Regions from separate parts of the Spiroplasma endosymbiont of Ammophila pubescens genome, predicted to be linked through region 2. Evidence: riboswitches for the same ligand, from Rfam matches in the RefSeq annotation. Region 2 holds a riboswitch; the other holds the start of a gene.

Region 1 (3,430 bases), 810 kb from region 2:
AAAATACGAAAGAATTGAAATAAATTTAAAAAATAAATATATGTCTTTTATAGGTGATGGAAAAAGATATAAAGATATTTTACATACAACAGAGAATGCAAATATTAGTGAAAGAACAATATCTAATATTTTTAAAAATGCCGATTTAGAAGAAACCGATTACATTAGTAATAAAAATAACAATAAAATTAAAATTCCAAATAATGTTTTATATATTCAAATTGACGGAGCTTTTAAACCAATGCGAGAAAATAAAAAAAAAAAAAAATTGAAAATAAAATATTTCTTGCGACTATGCATGTTGGTGTTGATCAAGAAAAGTCAACAAAAACCAGAATAAAAATGAAAAAGAAAAAAGGCGTTTTTCAAATGATGAATAAAAATCATAAGAATAAAAATAATAAATCTAATATTGATAATTTTATTGATAAAATTTTTAAATCAATGGATACTTATGATATTAATCAAAATACTAAAATATTAATATTAAGTGATGGTGAAAAACAAATTAAAAAAATTTATAGAGCAGTAAAAGCAAAATATAAAAATAACACTGTATCATATAGTTTAGATAAATTTCATTTATCAAATAGATTTAAACAATTATTCTCAAATCGAAATAGAATCAAAATTCATAAAATAAAATATAAATTAGCAAAAATATATTTCTTTACTGGAAATTATAAATTATTATTAGATTTTTTAATATGTCTTTTACCATATGTTAATGGTAATAAAAAAATATTTTTATTAGAAACCATTGAATTAATTAAAAGTAATGAAGAAGGTATTGTAAATCAATCATTAGAATATAATATTGGTTGTCATGTTGAGGGTGATGTATCGCATTATATTAAGACTGTTAAAGGGCGTGGCGCAAAAATATATTGTAAAGAAACATTTATTAATATGTTAATTGCTTCTATGTTAAAACTTAATAATCAAATTAATGATGAGAAAGTTGATAAAACTAATAAAAATAAAGAAAAGATTGAATTTAATATATTTAATTTAAATCAATCTCAAAATCAATTTTTATCTTTATAAAAAATAAAAAACATTTTAAAATTAGCAATAACTTTAAAAAGTATTTTTTAGTATGTCAAAAATCATAATTTTATAAATTATTTTTTCAACTAAAAATTATATTTTTAAAAAAGTTGAATTTTTTATAAATTTTGTTATCATTTAGTCATAAGCGAAACTTAATTTGTTTCTAATTACTTAATTTTATTAAAAACCTAAGAATAATGAATACTACCCATTTAGTTGCTTCATATTTTTACTATTTTTAAGATCTTTTCATTTATCTTGTGCCATTATTGTATAACCATTAACAGGGGTATTTTGCGTCAAAAAGGAATTAGAAATATAAACATTATGATCATCAGTTTTTGTAAATGTTATTGGCTCATAAAGATGTGTTACATCTTGCATATGAGCAGTATCACCAAACTGTAATTTTTGCATTACTTCATCAAGACTTACAACATTTTTAAAATAAAGATAAATATGTGCTTCTTGATTAAGATTTAACCAATCTTTTTGTTGGAAGGTACTTGATGCAGTTGGTAAATAATAATTATTATAACCAACTGCAAATTCTTCATTTTCCTTTGTGTTCATTTAATAAATTCAATTTGGATCACAATAGGAAAGCGATTGATCAACATTTTTACAAGAAATTGTTGTTAATGTTGGTGAAAAAATAAATATAGAACTTAGGAATAGTACTAATATTTTTTTCATTTTCTTATTTTTTTCTAGCAAATTAACAATGGACAATTTAATTCTAGTTGCAGTAAATTAAAAAACATTCCCCAACATGCTTTTTATATAACAATCACTAAATTATTTATTTACAAAATAATTACATGACTCACACCTAGGAGTTATATAATAAGACTAATTAAATTTAGAAAGGTCTACTGGCTTAATTTCATCCTACTAACCGCCTTCCCAAAAGTTTTCCTTTCAGTGGCTAATGTGGCTTTCGTCAATATCACAGTTGCTGGGACAGCTCAAGATTCGCACTCAATTCCCTAACTCTAAAAAACTATTTATTAAATTGTCTAAAATTATCGTACCACATTTTTTAGTTATCTTTATAATAATTAATAACAAAAATAAAAATAAAAATAGTAAAACTTCAACTTAAACTAACTAGCGAAGGTAATCAAATATTATGTAAATCAGAAAAATATGTTAAATTAGGATATAAATTAGAGTCTAAAATTCACGCAGGAACATTTCAAAAACAAGCATTACCCATAATTGATGATGGATAACTTAACGGCAACAAGTAACCAATAATATTTAAAAATTTGTCACTACCCACAACACCAATTGGAAAAAATAATCCCGATAAAAAAGCAAATAATAAAAAAATAAAATTGCTACCACTAAAATAACCTTCAAATCATTTGAACAAAGCGCAATTAAAATACCAATTAAAGATGCTAAAAAAGAACTTAATATAATTGCTCAAAATAATGCAAGTCAATTAATTCATTCAATATGAATTCCTTCACCATAACTAAAAAAAGCAATTAAAAATAACCAAAGTGAACCAATTAAACTAGTAATTAAATTAATGGCAATTAAAACTAAAATTAATTGATAAATTGAAGCTTTTAATAAATGCAATTGGCGTGCAAAAGTAGTTTTTCGAAATTTATAAAAAGCAATTGCTAAATCAAGAATAACACTAAGAACCCCCACTAATAAAATTGATCCTGGTAACGATAAATAACTAGCATTACTATTAAACATATTAGTCACACGAATGCTAATAAAATATAAAATAACTGGTAAAACAAATATTACTAAATAAGTATGTCATGATGTAAATCAATATTTACTAACAACACGTAATAATGGTAAGTTCATTCTGACTCTTTAATTTTTAAGCACTAATAATAATTTCTATTTTAACATCGTGTTCTTCAACTGGGAAAGGGGTTGGCACTAACTGTTCAATAAATGCTAACCCAATCACAAGATGATAATAATTTTTTAAAAACCTATCATAATATCCTTTCCCATATCCTAACCGAAAATTGTTTTGATCAAAAGCAACGATTGGAACAACAAGAACATCAATTTTTTTTGCATCAATTATTGGCAATGAATTTAATGGTTCATAAAGACCAAAACGTGAATTAAATTCTAAATCAGTTGTTAAATTGGTAATATGATAAAATTTTAAATTATTACCATCCATTCGTGGTAATAAAACATTAATTTTTAATGCAAATAATTGTTTAATAATAAAAATAGTATTAACTTCATTTTTGATTGAATAATAAAGAGCAAGTGTTTTACTATTTTGTACACCCGGATGTTGAAAAAAAGTATTAAAAATCTGAGTTTCTTTTTGCTGTCGTAACTCAGATGAAATCTTGCTTCTTACAAGCAATTTTTCTTGTCG
Region 2 (3,430 bases):
GGTACTGCCGGATTAGCAATTAAATTATTTAAATAAATTGCTTGCATCAGTTCCTAAAATTCTTAAATTACTTAAACTTTTTGTTTCTATATTATTATTTGTGCTTTTCATTTTAATTTCCTCCTTATTAAATTAAAATATTAATAATAATTATTTTTTAAATTAAACAAGGAACTTTATTATCAAGAGGTAATAAATGTTGCATAATAATGCTTATTTTTTCTGAAAAATCATCACTGTCAGCATCAATAACAATAAATTTATAATCATTTTTTAATTCATGATATAAAATTTCATATTGTTCATTTAACTTTTCCCAGTAATAATATGGGGTTTCTAATTCTAATTGACGCCCACGTTGTTTAATTCGTTCAACCGCTTTTTCAGTTGAAACTTTTAAATAAATAATGACATCAAAGCCTAACTTTTTCTTCAAAATTGGAACAATAACATTTTGAAAAAAACGATTATAAACTTTAAAATCAATTTCATTCATAATTTTTAATAAGTTGGAAACTCGCACAAAAACAGGGTCTTCTAAAATTGTGCGGTCAAAAACAGTATCCTCTAAATTATCAATGTTGAAAAATTGCTCAATTCTTGTTGTTAACATATAAATTTGCATTTTAAAGGCAAATCCTACCATATCTTGGTAAAAATCTTTAAAATATGGATTTTCTTCTAATGGTTCTTTAAATAAATTATAGTTTAATTGTTTACATAATTCTTCACTAACTTTTGTTTTTCCTGCTCCAACGGTTCCAAAGACTGCAATTTTCATTTTATTGCTCCTTTCGTTTTTAACCCATTAATTGAACAGCAGTATCTAATGCTAATTCAACCATTGTCATAAAATTATTTTGGCGTTCCAATGCTGTAGTAACTTCTTTAGTTACAAGATGGTCAGAAACTGTTAATAATGTTGCTGCATGTTTTTGCGTAACAATTGCATTAGTAAACAAAGCATATGATTCCATTTCAACAACATCTAACTTATGAGTATGAGTAAAGTCTAATGAATCATCATAACGATAAAAAACATCTGCTACATGAGCAATTCCAGTGTGAGTTTTAATTCCTTTTGCTTGTGCTACAGTTTCAATTTCATTAAATAATTTTTCACTTGCAGCAATTAAATTACTATCAATATTAGCTGCAATTTTTGCATAATTACTTTCGCCAAATACTTCACGAACATTAAAGATATCATAAACTTTAATATTTGGATTATAACTTCCAGCTGAACCAATTCTAATAATATAATCAACATCATAAAACTTAAATAATTCGTATGAATAAATTCCAATACTTGGACAACCCATTCCACTTCCAGCAATTGTTACCTCAATGTTTTTATATTTGCCAGTATACATTAACATATTTCGAACTTCATTTACTAATTTTAAATTTGTTAAATATTTTTCAGCAACGGTTTTTGCCCGTAATGGGTCTCCCGGCATTAAAACAACTTTTGCAATTTCTTCTTTTTTGGCATTAATATGTGGTGTCATTTTTTTATTCCTCTCTTTTCCGCTTAATTTAATTACCAATAAATACCTATCAATGCTATTTTTATTTAAAAAGTAAGGATATTTAAACAACACGAAAAAGAATATTGTTGCATATCCACAATTAACAACTAAAAAACGCTTTTTGACGTCTTTCAAATTATTATTTAATAGTTTTCACTAATAAATAATTAATCATCTAACCCCAGAGATAATAACTATAAGTGCAGTATTGATATTTTACCAATGTTTTTTTAGATCGGTCTACTGGCTTAGTTTCACTTTACTCACTATTCCTTCTCAAGAAATATTTTCTCAATGGAATGATGTTAGCTTTCATCCACTTTACAGTTGCTGGGACAGCTTTTTAAAGTTGTTAAAATAATAATATAAAGTTTACTTTTAAAATGCAAGTTAAAATTAACAAATTGTGGAAACCCCACACATTTAAGAATTTAGCTCATACCGTTAGTAAAATTATAGCACAATTTTAATTTTTAAATAACTTAAATCTAAAATAGCTCAGACAACATTCAGCTGCATTGATCATATCCAATTTATTTACACTAGGTTTTTCATCACGAATATTAGTTTTTTCATTATTAATACAATTAAATAATTCTTGATATAAATAACCATTCTTTTTTACTAATATTTCTTTATCATTAAACGTTTTATAAACATCTAAATTATTACTAAAATAAATTTTTCCTTCGGCTAATAATCTTTTTCATTTATAGTGTCGATCTTGTACACTTCATCCTTTTACACCAGTAACTAAAATAGTAGAAAATCTTGTAATATCTAAATCTATATTTTTCCAATCATTATTTTCGAGTAGTTTTTTTCTAACAAAATGGCCAACTGTACGAACGTCATGTCCAATACAATAACTAAAGTCTTCTTTTAAGTTATGATAAATTTGTGATCAACTATTAATTTTATTAACCATACTATCAACTTTTTCAGTCATATCCTTAAATTCTGTGCTTGATATTGATTGTTCTTTAAGAATATAAATTCCTTCAATAAATTCTTCCTTGTCAAATTAAAATCCTATTAAAATTTGAGTAGCATCGTCTTGCCCTTTGATACTATCAGCATAATCAGCACCAATCTTAATTTTAGTAAATCAATATTTATTCATATCTTTTCAAAAAAAATCTTTTGGATTAAAAAATTTTGCGCCAGTAATTAAATCTTTTTTATAGCTATAACGTTCAGCATTAAATTGTCTTTCTCCTCCACGAAATAATGAATCATATACTTCTGGTTTATTTTCATTTAATCAATTTCCTAAATAAAATACTCTTTGACTAAGATTTTTATTATTTACTTTAGTAGTGCCTCTGACAACTGTTACACCAATATTATTCATAAAAATTGGATCATTAAAATATGATATATCATTGTTATCTAATTCTTTTTGGACTTCATCTGTTAATGGAAAAATCGATTGAACAAATGTCTCATAAATAATATGATCAACATTATGATTATTGAAACCAAAAATAATAACCTGTTCTTTTCGCAATTCCATTGTTACATCCTCGTCTGAATAACATAATTATGGAACTACTTCTCTTGTAGTTGTAATATTTTTCCCACGTGAAATTTGAATTATCATATTGAATAATCGATACATATATTCGTTTTCATCTAAAATTGTTGCATCCAATGGAATGACTTTGTATAAACCAAAAAAGGCATATTCCCCTACTGATGCGTCTTGCCCTTCTCAAGTACTTCCATTATCAAAACCAACAACTTTAATTATTCTTCCATTTGGTCATTTGTATTCGAATAAATTATCACTAGCTCTTTTCTTTATTATTTTTTCATCAATAACTTCTTTAATCGTAACACCATATTCAACTAGATCATTAATCACTCTTGTCATTTTTTTATCGTAGTTATCTTTT

Evidence for each region. Region 2 has a riboswitch for cobalamin ahead of deoD (purine-nucleoside phosphorylase). Riboswitches for the same ligand answer to the same signal wherever they lie in the genome.
Region 1: another riboswitch for cobalamin. It lies ahead of ABNT63_RS10585 (hypothetical protein); the one in region 2 lies ahead of deoD (purine-nucleoside phosphorylase).

What each region holds. Positions count from the first base shown of each region.
Region 1 covers NZ_OZ026611.1:1,606,761-1,610,190, forward strand. The annotation lists gene ABNT63_RS10575 (UPF0236 family transposase-like protein) at 1-340, shown strand, start outside; gene ABNT63_RS10580 (hypothetical protein) at 343-1,047, shown strand; gene ABNT63_RS10585 (hypothetical protein) at 1,258-1,626, opposite strand; cobalamin riboswitch at 1,902-2,091, opposite strand; gene ABNT63_RS10590 (hypothetical protein) at 2,096-2,338, opposite strand; gene ABNT63_RS10595 (hypothetical protein) at 2,317-2,889, opposite strand; gene ABNT63_RS10600 (5-formyltetrahydrofolate cyclo-ligase) at 2,906-3,430, opposite strand, start outside.
Region 2 covers NZ_OZ026611.1:796,712-800,141, reverse strand. The annotation lists gene ABNT63_RS05030 (hypothetical protein) at 1-47, opposite strand, end outside; gene ABNT63_RS05025 (deoxynucleoside kinase) at 158-781, opposite strand; gene deoD (purine-nucleoside phosphorylase) at 801-1,511, opposite strand; cobalamin riboswitch at 1,772-1,891, opposite strand; gene ABNT63_RS05015 (hypothetical protein) at 1,999-2,481, opposite strand; gene ABNT63_RS05010 (hypothetical protein) at 2,557-3,048, opposite strand; gene ABNT63_RS05005 (hypothetical protein) at 3,076-3,430, opposite strand, start outside.